4 regions of the Klebsiella quasivariicola genome follow, and region 1 is predicted to be linked to each of the others. Evidence: predicted binding sites of a transcription regulator. Region 1 holds the regulator's gene; each other region holds the start of a gene.
The links. The regulator CRP, encoded in region 1, controls carbon source genes, mostly activating them, when cyclic AMP is high. The targets are predictions, from matches to a motif close to ATGTGANNNNNNTCACAT.
Positions count from the first base shown of each region.

Region 1 (5,836 bases):
TGATTATTCCCTGGCAGGATCTGGATCCCGAAACGCTGGATAACCTGATTGAAAGCTTTGTGTTACGTGAAGGCACCGATTATGGTGAACATGAACGTTCACTTGCCGATAAAGTCGCCGATGTAAAACAGCAGCTGAAACGCGGAGAGGCGGTCCTTGTGTGGTCGGAACTGCATGAGACGGTCAATATTATGCCGCGCGCGCTGTTTAACGGCTAAGGCGACGCCACTACATCGTTTAACCAGGGAGTTGTTATGTCTGCCAAACATCCGGTGATCGCCGTCACGGGCTCCAGCGGCGCGGGCACTACCACCACCAGCCTTGCCTTTCGCAAAATCTTCGCGCAGCTAAACCTGCACGCCGCGGAGGTGGAAGGCGACAGCTTTCATCGCTACACCCGCCCGGAAATGGACATGGCGATCCGCAAGGCGCGGGATCAGGGCAAACATATCAGCTACTTTGGCCCCGAGGCGAACGACTTCGGCCTGCTGGAGCAGACCTTTGTCGACTATGGCCGCCACGGAAAAGGCCAGTCGCGGAAATACCTGCACACCTATGACGAAGCCGTACCGTGGAATCAGGTGCCGGGGACCTTCACTCCCTGGCAGCCGCTGCCAGAGCCGACGGATGTGCTGTTCTATGAGGGGCTGCACGGCGGGGTTGTCACACCGCAACATGATGTGGCCAGCCAGGTCGACCTGCTGGTCGGCGTGGTGCCTATCGTTAACCTCGAGTGGATCCAAAAGCTAATTCGCGACACCAGCGAGCGCGGCCACTCCCGCGAGGCGGTGATGGACTCGGTCGTCCGCTCGATGGAAGACTACATCAACTTCATTACGCCGCAATTTTCCCGTACCCATATCAACTTTCAGCGCGTGCCGACGGTGGATACCTCCAACCCGTTTGCCGCCAAAGCGATCCCCTCGCTGGACGAGAGCTTTGTGGTGATCCATTTCCGCAATCTGCAGAATATCGACTTCCCGTGGCTGCTGGCGATGCTGCAGGGGTCGTTTATCTCGCACATGAACACCCTGGTGGTGCCGGGCGGTAAAATGGGGCTGGCGATGGAGCTTATCATGACGCCGCTGGTCGAGCGCCTGATGGAAGGTCGTAAGATCGGCTAACCGAAAAAACCCCGGTCAGGCCGGGGTTGAGATTTGATACAACAGCAGGCAAAGACTATGCCTCGATCACTTCATAGGAGTGGGTGATCTTCACCGCTTTTTCCAGCATCAGCGCCACCGAGCAGTATTTCTCTGCCGACAGATCCACTGCCCGGGAGACGGCGGCATCTTTCAGCGCCTTACCGGTCACGATAAAGTGCAGATTAATATGCGTGAACAGACGCGGCGCCTCTTCGCGGCGCTCAGAGGTCAGCTTCACTTCGCAGTTGGTCACGTCGTGGCGACCTTTTTGCAATATGGAGACCACATCGATCGCGCTGCAACCGCCCGCCGCCATTAGCACCATCTCCATCGGGCTGGGAGCCTTATCCCCGGAGTTGCCATCCATCAGAATCTGGTGTCCCGATGCGGACTCCCCGATAAAGGTTAACCCTTCTACCCATTTCACACGCGCTTGCATAAAATTTAACTCCAGTATCGCAATATTCCTGTCAGATTACGCGCACATAACAATTCTCGCAACGGAAGGCGACCTGCGTCATGCTGAAGCGAGACACCAGGAGACATGCGGCGAAAGCTATGCTAAAACAGTCTGGATGCTACAGTATTACATTGATGTACTGCATGTATGCAGAGGAGTTCACATTACGGGCTGTCGAAAAATCATCAGCCAGCTTCCCAGGTATAGGGAAACAATACGATTGCATGCCCGGACGCCGTGTAGTGTCGGCGCCCGGAGATAGCTTATAACAGAGGATAACCGCGCATGGTGCTTGGCAAACCGCAAACAGACCCTACCCTTGAATGGTTCTTGTCTCATTGCCACATTCATAAGTACCCATCAAAAAGCACGCTGATCCACCAGGGTGAGAAAGCAGAAACGCTGTACTACATCGTTAAAGGCTCCGTGGCTGTACTCATCAAGGATGAAGAAGGTAAAGAGATGATCCTCTCCTACCTCAACCAGGGCGATTTCATCGGTGAATTAGGCCTGTTTGAAGAGGGTCAGGAGCGTAGCGCCTGGGTACGGGCGAAAACCGCATGTGAAGTGGCCGAAATCTCTTATAAGAAATTCCGTCAGCTGATCCAGGTTAACCCGGACATTCTGATGCGTCTCTCTTCGCAAATGGCTCGCCGTCTGCAGGTCACGTCTGAGAAAGTGGGCAACCTCGCCTTCCTCGACGTGACGGGCCGTATCGCCCAGACGCTGCTGAACCTGGCGAAGCAACCGGATGCCATGACCCACCCGGACGGTATGCAAATTAAAATTACCCGTCAGGAAATTGGTCAGATCGTCGGCTGCTCTCGTGAAACGGTTGGCCGTATTTTGAAAATGCTGGAAGATCAGAACCTGATTTCCGCCCACGGTAAAACCATCGTCGTCTACGGCACCCGTTAAGTTGCTAAGCGGCGTATTGCTCCTGCAGTACGCCGTTTTTGTTTTTCCCTCATGTGGCGCAGGCTGATTTACCACCCGGAAGTCAACTATGCACTGCGGCAAACGCTGGTGCTGTGTCTGCCTGTGGCCATCGGTCTTCTGCTCGGCCATCTCCAGCAGGGACTGCTGTTTTCCTTAGTCCCCGCCTGCTGCAATATTGCCGGTCTTGATACCCCGCATAAGCGCTTTTTCAAACGCCTGATTATCGGCGGCTGCCTGTTTGCCGGATGCAGCCTGGTGGTACAGTTGCTGCTCGCCCAGGCGATTCCCCTGCCGCTTATCCTTAGCGGTCTGGCGCTTTTGCTTGGCGTCACTGCGGAAATCAGTTCGCTGCATGCGCGTCTGCTGCCCGCATCGCTGATCGCCGCCATCTTTACCCTGAGCCTGGCGGGCAATATGCCCATCTGGGAGCCGCTGCTAATCTACGCCTTCGGTACGCTGTGGTACGGCGTGTTTAACTGGTTCTGGTTTTGGCTGTGGCGCGAACAGCCGCTGCGGGAGTCGCTCAGCCTGCTTTACCGGGAGCTGGCCGACTATTGTGAAGCCAAATACAGTCTGTTGACCCAGCATACCGATCCGACGACCTCCCTGCCGCCGCTGCTCACCCGTCAGCAGAAGGTGGTCGATTTGATCACCCAGTGCTATCAGCAGATGCATATGTTGGCCGCCAACCAGCGTAACGACCACAAGCGCCTGCTGCGGGCGTTCCAGATGGGGCTGGATCTGCAGGAGCATATTTCGGTTAGCCTGCATCAGCCGGAAGAGGTGCAAAAGCTGGTGGAACGCAGCCATGCCGAAGCGGTGATCCGCTGGAATGCGCAAACCGTCGCCGCCCGCCTGCGGGTGCTGGCGGATGACATGCTCTATCATCGCTTCCCGCAGCGCTTTCAAATGGATAAACAGATCGAGGCTCTGGAAAAGATCGCCAGGCAACATCCGGATAACCCGGTCGGCCACTTCTGCGCCTGGCACTTCAGCCGCATCGCCCGGGTGCTGCATACCCAGCGCCCCCTGTATGCCCGGGATCTGATGGCCGACAAAGAGCGTCGTTTACCGCTGTTTCCCGCGCTAAAGAACTATCTGTCGCTGAAATCACCCGCACTGCGCAATGCCGCCCGCATCAGCGTGATGCTGAGCATCGCCAGCCTGATGGGTAACGCCCTGCATTTGCCGAAGCCCTACTGGATCCTGATGACCGTACTCTTCGTCACCCAGAACGGCTATGGCGCCACGCGGGTGCGAATTGTCCACCGGGCGGCGGGAACGCTCGCCGGCCTGATCATCGCCGGACTGACGTTGCACTTTCACGTTCCGGAGAGCTATACCCTGAGCGGGATGCTGCTGATCACCCTACTTAGCTATCTGATCATCCGCAAACATTATGGCTGGGCGATGGTAGGCTTTACGGTGACGGCGGTGTATACCCTGCAACTGCTGACGCTCAACGGGGAACAGTTTATTATCGCCCGACTGATTGACACGATTATCGGCTGCCTGATCGCCTTCGGCGGGATGGTCTGGCTGTGGCCGCAGTGGCAGAGCGGCCTGCTGAAAAAAAACGCCCACGATGCGCTGGAGGCCGACCAGCAGGCGATTCGCCTGATCCTCAGCCCCGACCCGAAAGCGCCCGCGCTGGCCTATCAACGCATGCGCGTCAACCAGGCGCATAACGCGCTCTATAACTCCCTGAATCAGGCGATGCAGGAACCCGGGTTTAATACCCACTATCTGGAAGATATGAAGCTGTGGGTAACGCACAGCCAGTTTATCGTCGAACACATCAACGCCATAACCACCCTGGCCCGGGAGCATACGATGCTCACCCCGGATCTTGCTCAGCGCTATCTCGAATCCTGTGAGATTGCCCTGCAGCGCTGTCAGCAGCGGCTGGACAGCGATGGCCCCGGCAGCGCAGGGGATGCCAATATTATGGAGTCGCCGGAAAGCGAGGTGCCAGTCGGTCCGTTAAGCACTCTGGAGCAGCATCTGCAACGCATTCTGGGCCATCTGAACACCATGCATACCATTTCGTCAGTGGCATGGCGTCAGCGGCCGCATCACGGCATCTGGCTGCGTAAGATCAGCCGTTAATCACCTTTGCCACGGCCTGGGCAAAGCGCGCCATCCCTTCGGCAATATCCTGCTCGTCGATGATCAGCGAGGGAACAAACCGCATCACGTCCGGCCCGGCGTTGAGCACCATGACGCCGGCATCGGCAGCGGCATACAGGAAATCACGCGCGCGACCTTTGTGCTGCGGCTTGAGTTCGGCGCCAATCAGCAGCCCCATTCCGCGAATATCACTGAACAGATCAAACTCGGCATCCAGCTGCTGCAGGTGTTTGACGAACAGATCGCGTTTCGCGTTCACGCCATCCAGCACTGCTGGGGTATTAATCAGATCGAAGGCCGCGTTGGCGACCGCGCAGGCCAGCGGGTTGCCGCCGTAGGTTGAACCATGGGAGCCCGCATGGAAGGCGCTGGCGATCTCGTGGGTGGTCAGCATGGCGCTGACCGGGAAGCCGCCGCCGAGCGCTTTGGCGCTGGTCAGGATATCCGGGGTTACGCCATAGTGCATATAGGCGAACAGCGATCCGGTACGCCCCATACCGCACTGCACTTCATCAAAGACGAGCAGCGCCTGGTGCTGATCGCACAGCTCACGCAATCCCTGCAGGAAGGCCGGCGTGGCCGCGGTCACCCCCCCCTCGCCCTGAATCGGCTCCACCACCACCGCACAGGTGTGGTCATCCATCACCGCTTTTACCGCCTGCAGATCGTTGAAGGGAACATGGACAATATCCGCCGGTTTCGGGCCAAAACCATCGGAGTACTTCGGCTGCCCGCCGACGGAAACGGTAAACAGGGAGCGGCCATGGAAGGCATTATGGAAGGCAATAATTTTGGTTTTATACGGGCTATGGCGGGTTACCGCATAGTGACGCGCCAGCTTGAAAGCCGTTTCATTGGCTTCGGTGCCGGAATTCATAAACACTACGCGCTCGGCGAAGGTGGCATCGACAAGCTTACGCCCCAGGCGCAGCGCAGGCTCATTGGTAAAGACGTTGCTGGTGTGCCAGAGCGTTTCGCCCTGCTCGTGCAGCGCCGCCACCAGCGCCGGGTGGCAATGGCCGAGGGCCGTCACCGCGATGCCACCGGCGAAATCGACATACTCTTTGCCCTGCTGATCCCAGACGCGGCTGCCTTTCCCCTTCACAGGGATGAATTCTGCCGGTGCATAAATTGGCAAAATAACTTCATCGAATGTGGCGCG
Region 1 is NZ_CP022823.1:404,357-410,192, reverse strand. It holds gene B8P98_RS01950 (YheU family protein) at 1-218, shown strand, start outside; gene B8P98_RS01955 (hydrolase) at 1-3, shown strand, start outside; gene B8P98_RS01945 (phosphoribulokinase) at 255-1,124, shown strand; gene B8P98_RS01940 (OsmC family protein) at 1,180-1,584, opposite strand; gene crp (cAMP-activated global transcriptional regulator CRP) at 1,891-2,523, shown strand; gene B8P98_RS01925 (YccS/YhfK family putative transporter) at 2,575-4,653, shown strand; gene argD (bifunctional acetylornithine/succinyldiaminopimelate transaminase) at 4,643-5,836, opposite strand, start outside.

Region 2 (5,836 bases), 1.4 Mb from region 1:
CGAGGGCATCGGATAGCCGCCGGTGACCGGGTTGACGTAGCGCATCTTGTAGCCGTCCCACTCGTCGGCCTCGCCGAAGCGGGTCAGGTCGTGCAGCGCCTCGCGGCTGCGGTCGTAGCGGTAGTTAAAAATCGGCGAGGAATTTCCCACCTGATGGCGCAGCGGCAGCATGTTGGCCGCGTAGCGCGGCAGGTAATCGCCCTCCTGACGGGTGACCGGCTGCTGCTCCTGCGGATAATCCTCCGCAAAACCGCAGCCGAGATAGTTGACCAGCGGTAAATCGAGACCATCCAGCCAGATAACCGGTTCCTCCCCCGGATTGCCGTGGTCATGCCAGCGCCACTGCGGCGTGAGAATAAAATCGCCAGGGCTCATGGCCGTGCGCTCGCCGTCGACGGCAGTAAACGCGCCATGGCCTTCCACGACAAAGCGCAGCGCCGACTGGTTATGACGGTGGCTCGGCGCCACCTCACCGGGCATGATCAGCTGCAGGCCGGCATACAGTGATGAGGTAATAGACGACTGGCCGCGCAGCTGCGGGTTCTCCAGCACCAGTACCCGGCGCACCGCTTCTTTGGCGCCGATGAGCTGCCCGCTCTCCAGTAGCAACGGGCGAATTTCCTGGTAGTTCCAGTACGCCGGGGCGCAGTTGGCATTCGGCGTTTGCGGCACCAGATGGTGCAGCGATTCCCACAGCGGGGTCAGATTCTGCCCGGAAATCTGGTGATAGAACTGCTGGCGATCGCGGCTCGCCTCGGTGGTGAATGATGTCATTATTCTTCTCCTTACTTATTCACGATGCCGGTGGAGGGCAGCGCGTCGGGTACCGATCCAGAGTGGCGGACCGCCAGCGTCAGCAGGATAAGCATCCCCGCGCTGACCGCAGCCGGAACCGCAATAACGTAAAACAACGTACTGAAAGAGAGATTCATCGCCATCATCATGCCGCCGGAGAGCGAGCCGACGATGGCGCCGCAGCGGCCGACGGCATTAGACCAGCTGACGCCGGTGGCGCGACTTTGGGTGGGATAGAGCGTGGCGGTTAGCGCATTAAGCCCCACCTGTGAACCGCTGACGCCGATGCCGGTACCGAAGATCGCCAGCGCCATCAGCCAGAGTCCGTTTTCGCTTAAACCAATCATCACGATGCTCAGCGCGCCCAGACAGTAGCTCAGCGCCAGCACACGGAAGGGATTAAAGCGGTCCATCAGGACGCCGAGCAGTAAAGCACCCATCGTGCCGCCGATCTGAAACGCGGCGGTGACCCACGAGGCATGCTGGAGATCTATCCCGCGATGGTTAAGCAGCGTCGGCATCCAGCTGGAGAGCAAATAGATAATCAGCAGGCTCATAAAGAACACCACCCAGAGCATCAGGGTGATCGCCAGCTGGCGGCCGACAAACAGCTGGCCAATGCTGCCTTTCGGCCCGGCCGCCGGTTCATCCAGCCAGAAATGGGTATCGGGGTAGCGCTCGCCGGTGATAGCGCTGACCGTTCTGGCGATGGTCGCCTGCGGCAGTCCGCGGCGCACCTGCCAGCGAGGCGATTCCGGCAGCACCCACAGCAGCGCGACAGCCAGCAGCAGCGGCAGGATCCCGCCCAGCGCCAGAATGCCGTGCCAGCCGATATGCGCCACCAGCTGCGCGCTGACCACGCCGCCCAGCGCCGAGCCAAGCGTGAAACCGCAGAACATCAGGGTCACTAACGCCCCGCGGCGGCGGGCGGGCAGATATTCCGAGGTCATGGTAATGGTGTTGGGCATCGCCCCGCCCAATCCCAGACCGGTGAGAAAACGCAGGATCACCAGCATTTCAAGATTCGTCGAGAACGCGGAGAGCAGGCTAAATAAGCCAAACAACGCGACGCAGAACTCAATCACCCGTTTTCGGCCAAAGCGGTCGGAAAGCGGGCCGCAGAGCAGCGCCCCGGCGGTCAATCCCAATAGTCCGGCGCCAAACAGCGGCGCGAGTTCGCTGGCGCTCAGTTGCCAGTGAACGCGGATATCGGGGGCGATAAAACCAATGGCGGCGGTGTCGAAACCATCAAGCATCACCACCAGAAAACAGCAGATAATCACACGCCACTGCAGGGCGCCAACCGGCGCTGCGTTGAGTAAGGTCTGTAGTTCACGTCGTTGAGCCATAATGATGCCTCAGTGCAGGTCAGGGTAGATGTTGTATTTATTTCTTTTATGTTGCGATTTTGTAATCATGGCGATGAAATGTACAATGGCTTTTCGGGCGCAGACATAACCTGGAGGTTATCGACTGATGGCGAACTGGACGCAAAAACTGAAGCTGCAGCATCTGAAAATGCTGGTGGCGCTGGGTGAGCAAGGCAACCTGACCCAGGTGGCGAAAATGATGAATATTACCCAGCCCGCGCTCTCCAAATGGCTGACGCAGTTTGAAGATGAGGTAGGCATGCCGCTCTTTGAGCGCCACAGTAAGGGACTGCGCCCTTCGGAAGGGGGGAAACTGCTGATCCAGCACGCCCAGCGGCTGATCAACGACATGTCGCGATCGCAGTATGAGATTGAGCGCTTTAAGCAAGGCGGTCTGGTCGGCAGCCTGATGATCGGCTGCTCACCGGTGGCGACAGACTGCGTGGCGCAGGCGATCCTCGCCCTGCTCAACGAGATGCCGACCCTGCATCTGAATATTGAAGAGAAAGTGATGACCCCACTGCTGCACGATCTGCTCTCCGGGGTGGTGGATGTGGTCGTGGGCCGGGTCGGTGGACGCGCGCTCGAACTGCCGCTCAACTATCGGGTGCTGTATACCGAACCGGTCTGTTTTGTCGCCCGTCCCGACCATCCGTTAGCCAGCCGGGCGCACCTGAGCTGGGCGGATCTCGCCGCCTGGCGCTGGATTGTCTGGCCCACCGGCACCCCCATTCGCCAGAGTATTGATAACGCCCTCGTGGATAACGGCGTGATGCTCCCGGAGAACACCATTGAGTCGGCCTCGATGAACGTCACCAGCAATTTGCTGCAAAGCAGCGATATGATCTCTATTCTTTCCTTGCGGCTGGCGCAGCATTACGCCGAACATCGCCAGCTGGCGATTCTTAATTTGCCGCGTATAGAGCAAAAAGGTAGCGTTGGGGTGTTCTGGCGCAAAAGCGAAGTGCCCTCCCAGGCCCTCGCCCGCTTTCTGCACTATCTCGCCGCCTAGCGTGCTCGCCGAATAACCGGTCGGTTCCTGTTGTCTATGTCCGGGATGCGCAGAATTCATGATGTGATCGGTAGCACATTTTAGGGATTAATTGTATGATGAATGCAGTTCATCAAGGGTTAATACCATGAGTAAATCGCTGACTATTATCTGGCAGTACCTGCGGGCCTTCGTCCTGATTTACGCCTGCTTATACGCCGGAATTTTTATCGCCGGGCTGCTGCCCATCACTATCCCCGGCAGCATCATCGGCATGCTGATCCTCTTCGTGCTGCTGGCGCTGCAAATTATGCCGCCGCAATGGGTCAATCCTGGCTGCAATATCCTCATCCGCTATATGGCGCTGCTGTTCGTCCCCATCGGCGTCGGCGTGATGCAGTACTGGGATCTGCTGCGCGCTCAGCTGGGGCCGGTCGTTATCTCCTGCGCCATCAGCACCCTTGTGGTGTTTGTGGTGGTGAGCTGGAGCTCTCACCTGGTGCATGGCGAACGTAAAGTGATTGGGCAAAAGGAAAAGAAAAATGATGCATGAAATCTGGTGGTCGCTGCCGCTAACCCTGATCGTCTTTTTCCTCGCCCGCAAACTGGCGGCCCGGTTTAAATTCCCGCTGCTCAACCCGCTGCTGGTGGCGATGGTGGTGATAATTCCGTTTCTGCTGCTGACCGGGATCTCCTATGAGCGTTATTTTGCCGGCAGCAAAGTTCTCAACGATCTGCTGCAGCCGGCGGTGGTCGCGCTGGCCTTTCCGCTGTATGAACAGCTGCACCAGATCCGCGCGCGCTGGAAATCAATCATCACGATCTGCTTTATCGGCAGCTGCGTGGCGATGATCACCGGTACCACCGTCGCCTTGCTGATGGGCGCCACACCGCAAATTGCCGCCTCTATTCTGCCTAAGTCAGTCACAACGCCGATTGCCATGGCGGTCAGCGGCAGTATCGGCGGCATTCCGGCCATCAGCGCCGTGTGCGTAATTTTTGTCGGCATCCTCGGGGCGGTGTTTGGTCACACCCTGCTTAACCTGATGCGCATTCGCACTAAAGCATCGCGCGGCCTGTCGATGGGCACCGCCTCGCACGCCCTCGGCACCGCCCGCTGTGCGGAACTGGACTATCAGGAAGGGGCTTTCAGCTCTCTGGCGCTGGTGCTGTGCGGGATCATCACCTCCCTGCTGGCGCCGTTTTTATTTCCGCTCATTCTCGTGGTAGTGGGTTGAAAATGTGATATATATCACATTTATTAGTGCAACAAATTAAAGTTGCACGAACAATGAGATGTAAATCACACCAGAACCCCCTGGACGCCCGTACACTGGCTTCCCATTACATTGTTATGAGGCAACGCTATGCACTCACGTTTTCAAGCTGCTTTGACGACTCTGGCAGCAGACCTGCAGGCGGCCATCGCCCCGATGCTCGCCGACCCGCACTTCCCGGCGCTGCTTGAAGCCGAACAGGTGGCGACGCTGCAACATGCGACAGGTCTGGACGAAGACGCGCTGGCCTTTGCGCTACTGCCGCTTGCCGCGGCCTGCGCGCGCGCCGACCTTTCTCATTTTAACGTCGGGGCTATCGCCCGCGGCGTCAGCGGTCGCTGGTACTTCGGCGGCAACATGGAGTTTCCTGGCGCCACCATGCAGCAGACCGTTCACGCCGAGCAGAGCGCCATCAGCCACGCCTGGCTGCGCGGCGAGACCTCCCTGCGCGCTATTACGGTGAACTACACGCCGTGCGGCCATTGCCGTCAGTTTATGAACGAACTGAACAGCGGACTGGCGCTGCGCATTCATCTGCCGGGCCGCGAAGCGCATGCCCTGGAGCACTATCTGCCGGACGCCTTTGGTCCGAAAGATCTGGAGATCAAAACCCTGCTGATGGATGCACAGGACCATGGCTTCCCGGTGAGCGGCGATGCCCTGACCCAGGCAGCCATTCAGGCCGCCAACCGCTGCCATGCGCCCTACAGCCACTCGCCCTCCGGCGTGGCGCTGGAGCTGAAAGACGGCACCATTTTCAGCGGCAGCTATGCGGAAAACGCGGCGTTCAATCCGACGCTGCCGCCGCTGCAGGGGGCGCTGAATCTCCTGAGCCTCAACGGCTATGATTATCCCGCTATCCAGCGGGCAATCCTCGCGGAGAAAGCCGACGCGGCGCTGATCCAGTGGGATGCCACCGTCGCCACCCTGAAGGCGCTGGGCTGCCAGAATATCGAGCGCGTCCTGTTAGGTTGATCAGCCTGAGCAGATTGCCGGATGACGGTTTCGCCTTATCCGGCCGACCTGATATACCGTCGACCTGATATACCGAGATGTTGTCGGGTGGCGCTACGCTTACCCGACCTTGTATTATTCCTTTCGTGCAGAGAGAACCGGCCAGTTCTTTCTGCCATGCAGTCCGGATGCCGCACCCGACCTTAGATCCTCAAATCTGTGTCGTAGATAATTCGCACCGGACTGCGCTCCTCCACAAGTGATAAACCGAACAGTATCATGGACCGGAACACCCGGTACCCCGCATTTGCAAGGATGGTTACACCATGGAAAACAAACTCCACTTTATCGGCATTGATGTTGCCAAAGCTAAACTCGATGTCGATATGCTGCGCCCTGATGGCCGTCACCGCAGCAAGAAATTTGCCAACACCCCAAAAGGCCATAAC
Region 2 is NZ_CP022823.1:1,758,035-1,763,870, reverse strand. It holds gene gtdA (gentisate 1,2-dioxygenase) at 1-774, opposite strand, end outside; gene mhbT (3-hydroxybenzoate transporter MhbT) at 786-2,144, opposite strand; gene B8P98_RS08945 (LysR substrate-binding domain-containing protein) at 2,272-3,177, shown strand; gene B8P98_RS08940 (CidA/LrgA family protein) at 3,305-3,709, shown strand; gene B8P98_RS08935 (CidB/LrgB family autolysis modulator) at 3,699-4,394, shown strand; gene cdd (cytidine deaminase) at 4,524-5,408, shown strand; gene B8P98_RS08920 (IS110 family RNA-guided transposase) at 5,714-5,836, shown strand, end outside.
Region 2: B8P98_RS08940 (CidA/LrgA family protein) is a predicted target of CRP. The motif match lies at 3,239-3,256, and genes of this name have one in related genera.

Region 3 (5,836 bases), 500 kb from region 1:
AGCAATAAGGATGGATGCCTGGCCGAGTAAATCCTTAACAATAAACGCAACGAAGCTATTCATAATCAGCCACCTTCAGATGACGTTCTTTTAAGAATGCGACGATCTTGGTTTCAATCTCCTCTTTATCAGTAAGTTTATTCAATACCACGACACGCTTAATTTCTTCTTCACTGGCATCGGCAGTTAAGATGTCGGCAAAGGTTTTTTGCGTCAAAATCATATCCGATTTAAAGGCTCCGGCTTCGGAAACGGTGGTGTGTTCAATATGAGCGGGAATTTCCAGCTTCTTTAAAACTGCCTTCGCCGTCATTTCAATGGCAAAGCTTGAACCGAGGCCGCAGCCACATACGCATAAAATTTTCAGCATGGAGGGTCTCCTCAAATAATATTGAGTTGCTTGGCAAGTTTATAATGATGTCCTTCAGTATCGACCAGACGTTTTTTCATACTGACTAAATCAATCGGAATAGGTTTGTTACTGGAATTAATTATTATGGCTTTATTTTTCATACCTGACTGAATACAGCGAACCACTTCACTGGCCATAATAGTGCCCTGATAAATCTCTTCGCAGGTTGGATCACCGCTGCGTAAACCATAGCCGACGATCGTTTTACGGATACGGACACCTATTTGTGGTTCCAGCTGTTTAATCATGGTATCAATCGCCCCCTGAAAGCCGGGAGAGTACTCTTTGGTATAGCCTTCTGAGCAGAGGATAACGACGCTATTCTGCGTACTCAGCTTCCGGGTAATCCGTTCCGCGAGCACGGCCAACGGCATCTGTGCCTCCGGGATCAGGGCAATATCCGCATTACATTTAATGGCGGACTGCAACGTTAGTTCTCCACAATAGCCTCCTAATATCTCAACCATAAAAACCCGACCGGGCAGCGCTCTTCCGGTATTTCTTAAACGAGAGACTTCTTTAATAATTTGCTCACAGGCCGTGGAAAAACCAATCGTATAATCACTGCCATACACATCATTATCGATAGTCATTCCCACACCAAAGCAATTAATCTCAAATTCACTAAGGGTATTCAGAAACTGCAGGCTGCCATCCCCCCCGGCCATAATGAGCACATCAATACGCAGAGATTTAAGTTTTTTAGCAATGCTTTCATATTCACTGCGCTGCAGTTTGCGACTGGTTCGCCCCGAGGTAATGATCGGCACCGCGGTAATTGAATAATCAACCAGATCGCGCCACGCCATATCCTGATGACTTTTCTCCAGTAGCCCTGGAATACCGCCATTAAACAGCGTGATATCGGCATTAGCCTGCCTGGCTATCTGGAATATAAAATTATTCATTCCAGAAACATCCCCGCCGCTAATAACGATACCAATTTTCATGACGCATCCTCGCTCATTTGCCTGACAACATTTTTCCCTGAGTACAAGCCTTCTATTTGCAATGAAGATCACATAATGCGTATTAAATTACCGCAGTGAATAGTTGACAGGTACGGCGAAACGCCTATTTTTGTGATACATATCCCATTTAAAGAGAGTGATCTCCATCGCTTTCTGTTTTTAATATCTTTAAATTTCATGGCGTTAAAAAATCGAGATATTCAGGCGTGCTGACCTTTCCTTTGCCATAAAAAGGAGGATTTAAGAAAAGAACGGAAACGTGATTACTGCCACATTTTTTTCGTAGCAGAGGAAAATATTGGCAAATTTCGCAGAGACGGGAAGCGGAAAACGAAAACAAAAAAAGCGCCCTGAGGCGCTCTTTCGACAGTTGCTATACGCTTATTTGTTCAGTTCGGCAGTCATATGCACGCGGTTGCCGGTAAACGCTTCGGTGATTTTGTAAGACGAAGCGCCGGCAGCCTGCGCCTGTGCGGCGATTTTCGCTTCCGCGCCGTCCATTGTGGAGGCGGTTGCGGTCACGGTTTCAGCAGCGAAGGAAGCGAAAGAGGCGGCCATAGCGATTACTGCGACAAAAGTTTTGATGCTTTTCATGATATAAACCCTTTCATTTAGTTGTTTAGATAAGGCGCTGTGCCTTGATGTGTTAAATAGTATCCCGCACATCGCTAAACAAAAAGCGGAAGGATTTGCTGTCATTGTTCAAATTTATTGACCAATATTTAACCCGCAATTAAACGCTGCGGATGGGTGTAAACTGTCGCCCTGCCCGGCTTGCAAAAGCCCACCAGCGTCAGATTGCAGCGCTCGGCAACTTCCACTGCTAAGGTGGTGGCCGCCGAGACCGCGAACAGGATCTCGACGCCGCACATCGCCGCCTTCTGCACCATTTCATAGCTGGCGCGGCTGGAGACCAGCGCGGCGCCATGCTGCCACCCCTCGCCGACTTCCGCCCGCCGGCCCAGCAATTTATCCAGGGCGACATGCCGGCCAACGTCTTCAAACCCCCCCGCCAGTTCGCCCGTCAACCGGACCCACGCGGCCGCGTGAGTACAGCCGGTGAGCCGGCCAACCGGTTGAAAGTCGTTAAGATGCGCCAGGGCCTGATCGAGATTGGCTAAATCGAACGACTGAGTGAACGGCAGCGGCTGGACCGGCTTACCAATATCATTGAGCTGCTCGACGCCGCATACGCCGCAGCCGGTGCGCCCGGCCAGCGCGCGACGCCGGGCTTTGAGGCCCATAAAACGCCGGCTGGAGAGCTCAATCTGCACCTCAAGGCCGTTGCACACCGCTACCACGTCCATGCCGAAAATCTCCCGCCGGTGCTCGATAATCCCTTCGGATAAGGAGAAGCCGACGGCGAATTGCTCCAGATCTTTCGGGGAGGCCATCATCACCACGTGGGAGATACCGTTGTAGACCAGCGCGACGGGCACCTCTTCCGCTAACTCATCTGGCTGAGGGTGTTGCAGATCCTCGCGTTTCCAGAGGGAGACCTGGCGATATCCTGTGACATTCGTCACATTTTTGATTTGTTCGAGAGGCTTCTTGTTCACTTTGCTTTAACCGTATTGGAACAGGCATACACACAATGTGGTATTCTGTTTTTATCCCTTCAGGAATGAGGGAAATTTGCCCTAATTCTGAACCTTTGCGGCCTTCACCGCAAAGCAAATAACTACATGTGACAATGTCGAAACAAGGAGCGAACCATGCAGGTCAGCAGAAGGCAGTTCTTTAAGATCTGCGCTGGCGGTATGGCGGGAACCACGGCAGCAGCGCTGGGCTTTGCCCCGGCAACTGCGCTCGCGGAGACACGGCAGTACAAATTGCTGCGCACGCGCGAAACCCGTAACACCTGCACATACTGTTCTGTCGGCTGTGGGCTGTTGATGTATAGCCTCGGCGACGGCGCGAAAAACGCCAAAGCATCCATTTTCCATATCGAAGGCGATCCGGATCATCCGGTCAACCGTGGTGCGCTCTGTCCGAAAGGGGCTGGTCTGGTGGACTTTATCCATTCTGAAAGCCGCCTGAAATTCCCGGAATATCGCGCGCCAGGCTCCGATAAATGGCAGCAAATCAGTTGGGACGAAGCGTTCGATCGCATCGCCAAGCTGATGAAAGAGGACCGCGACGCCAACTTTATCGCGCAAAACGACGCCGGCACCACCGTCAACCGCTGGTTGACTACCGGGATGCTGTGCGCCTCCGCCTCCAGTAACGAAACCGGCTATTTAACGCAAAAATTCACCCGCGCCCTCGGGATGCTGGCGGTGGATAACCAGGCGCGTGTCTGACACGGACCAACGGTAGCAAGTCTTGCTCCAACATTTGGTCGCGGTGCGATGACCAACCACTGGGTTGATATTAAAAACGCCAACCTGGTCGTAGTGATGGGCGGTAACGCCGCAGAAGCGCATCCGGTGGGGTTCCGCTGGGCGATGGAAGCCAAAATTCATAACGGCGCCAAGCTCATCGTTATCGATCCGCGCTTTACGCGTACGGCGTCGGTGGCTGATTTCTATACCCCGATTCGTTCCGGTACCGACATTACCTTCCTGTCGGGCGTGATCCTGTATCTGCTGAATAACGAAAAATTCAACCGCGAATACACCGAAGCCTACACCAACGCCAGCCTGATCGTGCGTGAGGACTATAGCTTCGACGACGGGCTGTTCAGCGGCTATAACGCAGAAAAACGCCAGTACGACAAAACCAGCTGGAACTATGAGCTGGACGAAAACGGCTTCGCCAAACGCGATACTACGCTGCAACATCCGCGCTGCGTCTGGAACCTGCTGAAACAGCACGTCTCCCGTTATACCCCGGATGTGGTCGAAAATATCTGTGGTACGCCGAAGGCTGACTTCCTCAAAGTCTGTGAATACATTGCCGAAACCAGCGCGCCGGATAAGACCGCGTCGTTCCTGTATGCTCTCGGCTGGACCCAGCACTCCATCGGCGCACAGAACATCCGCACCATGGCGATGATCCAGCTGCTGCTCGGCAACATGGGGATGGCAGGCGGTGGCGTCAACGCCCTGCGCGGTCACTCCAATATCCAGGGTCTGACCGACCTCGGCCTGCTCTCCACCAGCCTGCCAGGCTACATGTCGCTGCCGAACGAAAAGCAGGCCGATCTGCAGACCTACCTGGCGGCCAACACGCCGAAACCGCTGCTGAAAGATCAGGTCAACTACTGGGGCAACTATCCGAAGTTCTTCGTCTCGATGATGAAAGCTTTCTTCGGTGACAAAGCCACCGCAGAAAACAGCTGGGGTTATGACTGGCTGCCGAAATGGGATAAGAGCTACGACGTTCTGCAGTACTTCGAGATGATGAATCAGGGCAAAGTGAATGGCTATATTTGCCAGGGCTTTAACCCGGTGGCGTCATTCCCGAACAAAAACAAGGTTGTGGCTTCTCTGTCGAAACTGAAGTTCCTGGTGACCATCGATCCGCTCAACACCGAAACGTCCACCTTCTGGCAAAACCACGGTGAGTCCAACGATGTTGATCCGGCGAAAATCCAGACCGAAGTGTTCCGTCTGCCATGTACCTGCTTCGCCGAAGAGAACGGGTCTATCGTCAACTCCGGCCGCTGGCTGCAATGGCACTGGAAAGGCGCTGATGCCCCGGGGATTGCCGTCACCGATGGTGAAATACTCGCCGGTATATTCTCACGCCTGCGTAAGATGTATGCCGAAGAAGGCGGCCCAGCGCCAGAGCCGGTGCTCAACATGACGTGGAACTACTCCACACCGCACGAACCGGCATCGGAAGAAGTGGCGATGGAGAGCAACGGTAAAGCGCTGGCGGATATTATCGACCCGGCAACCGGGGCGGTGATCGTCAAGAAAGGCCAACAGCTTAGCTCCTTTGCCCAGTTGCGCGATGACGGCACCACCTCCAGCGGCTGCTGGATCTTCGCCGGGAGCTGGACGCCGGAAGGCAACCAGATGGCGCGCCGCGATAACGCCGATCCATCCGGTCTCGGCAATACGCTGGGCTGGGCCTGGGCATGGCCGCTGAACCGCCGCATTCTGTATAACCGCGCCTCCGCGGACCCGCAGGGTAAACCGTGGGATGCGAAGCGGCAGTTGCTGAAGTGGGACGGCGCCAAATGGGGCGGCGTGGATATTCCGGACTATAGCGCCGCCGCGCCTGGCAGCGATGTCGGTCCGTTTATCATGCAGCCGGAAGGGATGGGCCGTCTGTTCGCTATCGATAAGATGGCGGAAGGACCGTTCCCGGAACACTACGAGCCATTTGAAACGCCGCTCGGAACCAACCCGTTGCACCCGAACGTGGTCTCTAACCCGGCCGCTCGCGTCTTTAAAGGCGATCTCGAGCAGATGGGTAAGGCCGAGAAGTTCCCGTACGTCGGCACCACATACCGTCTGACCGAGCACTTCCACTACTGGACCAAGCATGCGCTGCTCAACGC
Region 3 is NZ_CP022823.1:5,448,863-5,454,698, forward strand. It holds gene B8P98_RS27380 (PTS sugar transporter subunit IIC) at 1-63, opposite strand, end outside; gene B8P98_RS27385 (PTS sugar transporter subunit IIB) at 56-370, opposite strand; gene B8P98_RS27390 (6-phosphofructokinase) at 382-1,362, opposite strand; gene B8P98_RS27395 (YdgH/BhsA/McbA-like domain containing protein) at 1,765-1,977, opposite strand; gene fdhD (formate dehydrogenase accessory sulfurtransferase FdhD) at 2,106-2,942, opposite strand; gene fdnG (formate dehydrogenase-N subunit alpha) at 3,099-5,836, shown strand, end outside.
Region 3: B8P98_RS27390 (6-phosphofructokinase) is a predicted target of CRP. The motif match lies at 1,493-1,510, and genes of this name have one in related genera.

Region 4 (5,836 bases), 990 kb from region 1:
CGAGGAAGCGGCCGGAGGCATTACCGGCCCCCATCATCACGTCGGCGCCGTAAGTGGAATCGCTCTGGTTAATGGTGAACTTACGCGCCAGAATGATGATGTAACCCACTGCCAGACCAAGGACCAGGCCGGTGACCAGCGAGGCGGCGAAGTTCGCCACCGGGAAGACAAAGCCCGCGCCGAGCAGCAGCGCCGGTACGCCAAGACCGATACCGGTCTGTATCGCTCCGCCGATATCGAGGATCCCCACCAGCGACCCTTCGATGATGCGGGCGAACAGGAAGCTGGCGCCAAACGCCGCCACCGCGCCGTAAACGCCGGTATCAATCCCCGACTTCAGCATGGCCACGAAGGCCACTTCGTTAAAGGCGCCGATGCCGTACAGGTAGTACATGTGCGTCCCGGCGAAGACGCCGGAGGAGAGCAGGCCAACAAAGATCGGGAACGACCAGTCGGCATACCAAAAACCTTTATTCTGTTCCATTATCAGGCTCCCGTTACTTGCCGCTGAGTGAGTTGTGGATCATGTCCAGCCAGTTCGGCACGGTCAGATGGAAGGATTCGATCATCTTCATGTCGAAGCCGCGGAAGAAGCCGCTGAGGACAAACAGCGCGACGATGGCCACCATCATCACTTTAGTCACCCGGTTCCAGCCGCTCTCTTCGACGCCTTTACCGATCAGGATCCCCAGCACCAGACCCGGTACGGCGTTACCCATAATCAACTGCGCGGCGCCGCCGAAAATCGTCGCCCAGAAGCCTGATTTCTTACCGGCATCGATAGCCGCCAGCCAGAAGATCACCGGCATCACGGTGTTCACCAGCAGGTTTGCCGCCGGCACCAGGACCTTAACCGCGGTCACCTGCAGCGCTTCCGGTACGGACGAGGCGGTGAGGTTGAGGAAGGCGACGACGATCATGCCGATGATGCCGCAGGAGATGGCCATTTTTTTCGGATCGTGCAGCGTTTCGCCGACGTTACGATTTTTCAGCATCAGCGCCGCCGCGCCCCAGTTGGGGATAATGCGGTGGTCAACATCCTGGGTGAAGGAGCCTGCTGCCACGGAAGAGGCCCAGGCGTTAAAGAAGAAACCGAGGCCAAAGGAGAAGTGGGAAGCCGGATCGCCTTCGCAGGAATTCAGCTCGCCCAGGGTTCGAAACGCCCCCATCCCCTGGGTGGTAGGGGCGTGAAACATGCGTGCCGCTCCGGCGCCCACGCCGACGCCGACCAGGCCGCCGATGATGAGCGATTTTATTAAAATTATCAGGAACATAGTCAGACCCTTTGCTAACAATCAGGTTTGCGTGACGAAATCCACTTTATCGAGATCGATGGCGGTCACGTTGACGGTGACGTCCAGCTCCACGCTGTAGGTCCGTCGTTCACGGCGCAAAAAGAAGAACAGGAAGGCCTCTTTTCGTACCGCTTCGCGCGCATGAACAACCGTCACGTCCTGTGGCTCAATACGCAGCAGAATGTGCGATGAGGTTTTCATCACCGCAGCCTGCACATGGTTCAGGGCATCGGCGAAGGCCCGTGATTTGCTTTCGCCTTTGCCGGCAACCCTCACCGTGGTGGTGAATTGCTCTTTCATACTTATGCGCCGTATTTCTTTTTCCAGGCTTCTACCAGGCGTTCGCCCAGCTCTTCTTTATCCATAAAGCCGAAGCCCAGCACGTTGCAGCCTTCGTTGATGGCGGTGACGCCCTCTTCCACGGAACGCATGCCGTATTTTGCTTTGTAGCCGTACTTGGTCTGCGCGGTGATGGCGCCGGCGCCGCCGCTGCCGCAGAAGGAGATGCCGAAGGTGGCGTTTTCTGCTTTCATCATGTCGCCAAGCTTCATGTCAGCCGCCACGCCCGGGACGACCACAGCACGTGCGCCCGCTTTTTCTGCCCCTGCCGCGACTTTTTGTCCTTTGCCCAGACGGTCGCCAATGACTACGGTGATTTGTTCCATGTTTTGCTCCTTACAGGTTATCTTTTGCGACTTCGAAGTGGACGGAGAGCAGCCAGGCCTCTTCATCAGGCAGGTTGCCGAACTGTGCGACCACTTCGCGGGCCAACATCATTGAATCTTCTGAAATCTCTTCGAACAGGCTGGCATCCACCTCCGGTAGCGGTTCACCGCTGATTGACCGGTGGGCCATGGCCCGCACGTGGGAAGTCAGCATTTGCTCCTGAACGTCGTTAGGGACAATGCCGTGACGGCTTAACAGGGCGAAAACCTGCTGCAGCATCTTGTCGGCCAGGCGTTCGGTCTGCGCCGCCTGCTCCCCTTCGTCGTGTATTACCGCTCCGTTATTCACTTCTGATACCCCGCTGATGTCTCTGGGAATCAAAGTAGCGCCGGGGGGAGGGAGTTTGTAGCGAGTTGTTTTCCACTTCGAAGTGGAAAGGGAGACGGCAGGCGTGATCGAGTCCACATATTCACAGGGAAAATGCAAAAATGACGACTATGGCGTGAGATGTATCACAACAATGGGCGTGAATGAGCAGGCCGCCGCAGCGCAAAGACCGGAAAAAGAGAGCGGGAAACTGTGATGTCGGTAGACTTTCAGGCGGGAGGCATCGGCTGATACCTCCCAAAAACTGCCGTTAGCGATACTTCTTGTGGTAGGTGTTGCGGGTGGTTTTAAACTCTTCCGCGGCGGCCTGCGCCTCTTTCACCTTGCCTTCATTCGCCAGCTTCAGCGCGCCGTCAATTTGACCAATCAGGATATCCAGACCGTGACGGTAATCTTTCATTTCGTCGCTGTCGGCGGCTTTGCCTTCCAGCTTCGGCGGCGTCTCTTTCTGGGCATCAACCGCGGCGGTACGCATCTTATTCAGCGCCGCTTTCAGCTCGCCGGCGTCGGAGGTTTTTTGTACCACTTGCAGGTTTTCTGCCAGAGTGTCCATGTCTTCGCCCAGATCGGCGAAGGCCGATGCTGAACCGAGCGCAAAAGCAGAGACAGCCAGCATCGCTAACAGTTTTTTACGCATTGCTCACTTCCTTTTTTATTATTTAAGCAAACAGGTGTTATTGCCCGGCGATTTTCATCTCCGGCAGCAGCACAGAACCACACTGAATGTTGCTGCGCGTTTCGATATCGTCGCCGATGGTCACGATATTACGCCACATTTCTTTCAGATTTCCTGCAATGGTAATCTCACTGACAGGATATTGAATTTCGCCGTTTTCTACCCAGAAGCCGGATGCGCCGCGTGAGTAGTCGCCGGTGACGCCACTGACACCCTGCCCCATCAGTTCGGTAACCACAAGACCGGTGCCCATCTCTTTAAGCATCTTTGCAAAACTCAGGCCGCGGCCGTTGATGCGCCAGTTGTGGATGCCCCCGGCGTGACCGGTGCTTTTCATTCCCAGCTTACGCGCGGAGTAGTTGGTCAGCAGCCACTGGGTCAGCACCCCGTCTTTGACGATATCGCGACGTTCGGTGCGCACGCCTTCGCTGTCGAACGGCGTAGACGCCAGCCCCTTCAGCAGATGCGGATGCTCTTCGATGGTCAGCCACTCCGGCAAAATTTGTTTGCCCAGCGAGTCGAGCAGGAACGTGGATTTGCGGTATACCGAACCACCGGCAATCGCCCCGACCAGGTGGCCAAACAGCCCGGTCGCCACTTCGTTGGCGAAAATGACCGGTGCCTTCATGGTCGACAGCTTACGCGGCGCCAGACGCGACAGGGTGCGGCGGGCGCACTCTTCCCCGACCCATTCCGGGGACTGCAGATCCTCGATCGCCCGGCCAATGGTGTAGGCGTAGTCGCGCTCCATGTCGCCGTCATCTTCCGCAATGACGCAGCTGGAGAGCGAATGGCGGGTCGAGCAATAGCTTTGCAGCATGCCGTGACTGTTGCCGAACACTTTGATGCCGTAGTGGCTGTTAAAGCTGCCGCCTTCGGTGTTGGTGATGCGTTTATCCGCCTTCAGGGCCGCTTGCTCCGCGCGGGCGGCCAGTTCAATGGCCTCGTCCGGGGAGACTTCCGCCGGGTGGAACAGGTCCAGATCCGGGGCGTCAAAGGCCAGCAGCTCTTTATCGGCCACACCGGCAAACGGGTCCGGCGAGGTGTAGCGCGCAATATCCAGCGCCGCCTGTACGGTGCGGGCGATGGCGTCCGGGCTGAGATCGGTGGAGGAGGCGCTGCCCTTGCGGTTCTGATGGTAAACCGTGATGCCTAACGCCCCATCGCTATTGAATTCTACATTCTCCACTTCGCCATAGCGGGTGCTGACGCCGATGCCCGTCGTTTTGCTGACGGAGACTTCCGCGCCATCGGATTTACCTGCCGCCAGTTCCAGCGCCGTGGTCACGGCCTCTTCCAGCGTCTTACGTTGCTGGGCAACTTGAGAGATCACTTTCATTGCTAATGCCATAATGTAAGAAGGAGTTAACTGAAGTCTAACAGAGAACCGTTTTTCAGTGCGCGCCTTAACTGGTAACATTAGCCTCTTTTTTTAAGGAGCCTGAGATGACAAAGCAGCCCGAAGACTGGCTCGACGACGTTCCCGGTGATGATATCGAGGATGAAGACGATGAAATTATCTGGGTCAGTAAGAGTGAAATTAAGCGCGACGCGGAAGAACTGAAGCGTCTTGGCGCGGAACTCGTTGACCTGGGAAAAAACGCGCTGGATAAAATTCCGCTGGATACCGACCTGCGCGACGCCATCGAACTCGCCCAGCGAATCAAAAAAGAGGGTCGCCGCCGCCAGCTGCAGCTTATCGGTAAGATGCTGCGCAACCGCGATGTCGATCCGATTCGTCAGGCGCTGGATAAGCTGAAAAACCGCCACAACCAGCAGGTTGCGCTGTTCCACAAGCTGGAGCAGATCCGCGATCGCCTGATTGATGACGGGGATGACGCCGTTGCTGAAGTGCTGAACCTGTGGCCAGATGCTGACCGTCAGCAGCTACGTTCGCTGATCCGCAATGCGAAGAAAGAGAAAGAAGGCAACAAGCCGCCGAAATCCGCGCGCCTGATCTTCCAGTACCTGCGCGAACTGGCGGAAAACGAGGGCTAATTCTCGCCGTTTTTGCCCGCAATAGTCTCCCGGATGGCGGCGCGCAGCGCCTTATCCGGGCTACAGATCCCTATATATCAAACGGTTACTCTGTTTCGTAGGCCCGCGCAAGCGCAGCGCCGCCGGGCAATCTGTACCAGACTCCGTTCCCGTCGTTGTGCCGGATGGCGGCTAACGCCTTATCCGGCCTACCTTCACCCCAGTTCTAAGGCTTGCGCCAGCAGGGATGTACCCTTCGCATAGCCTGGATCCCACATCCACACGACGATACGTTTGTTTTTGCCTTGCTGCCTAGCTGAATCGTTAAAGCTAAAAACAATGTAGATCACATTTTATAGTGATAATTAGGCAATATTTATCACAGTAATACGACATTAATCGCATTTAACATCATCAAATCGGCCACTTTCTCACCAGGTGAGGCGCTTCACATTTTCATCACCCCCATCCCGGTAGATTTCACACGTCAACGACACAATCGATTCAGCAAAAAGGGAATAAAAATGAAAAAGACATTGGTTCTGACGACTATCGCCCTGCTGGTTTCCGGCTCGGCCGCGGCAAAAACATGGGTGCTGACGAATGCTGACGAGGGGATGGATAAAGGAAACTGGCAGATCAGCAGCGATCAGCTGAAGGTGAAAGATCATGCGTTCAGCATTGAGCAAAAAGTCCTGCACGGCGGCAAGCAGGAAGGCAGCAAAATCCTCACCATTCACAGTAAAGACGGCCTGACCATCACTCTCAGCCCAACCCGCGGCATGAACTTACTGCGTATTGAGGGTTTCGGCAGCCGGATGGGCTGGGATTCACC
Region 4 is NZ_CP022823.1:4,954,729-4,960,564, forward strand. It holds gene B8P98_RS24925 (DUF4310 family protein) at 1-484, opposite strand, end outside; gene B8P98_RS24930 (DUF4311 domain-containing protein) at 498-1,274, opposite strand; gene B8P98_RS24935 (DUF4312 family protein) at 1,296-1,595, opposite strand; gene B8P98_RS24940 (SFCGS family glycine-rich protein) at 1,598-1,960, opposite strand; gene B8P98_RS24945 (glycine dehydrogenase) at 1,971-2,309, opposite strand; gene cybC (cytochrome b562) at 2,599-2,985, opposite strand; gene pmbA (metalloprotease PmbA) at 3,023-4,375, opposite strand; gene yjgA (ribosome biogenesis factor YjgA) at 4,471-5,022, shown strand; partial or broken gene B8P98_RS32080 (hypothetical protein) at 5,228-5,341, opposite strand; gene B8P98_RS24965 (aldose 1-epimerase family protein) at 5,526-5,836, shown strand, end outside.
Region 4: B8P98_RS24945 (glycine dehydrogenase) is a predicted target of CRP. The motif match lies at 2,411-2,428, and genes of this name have one in related genera.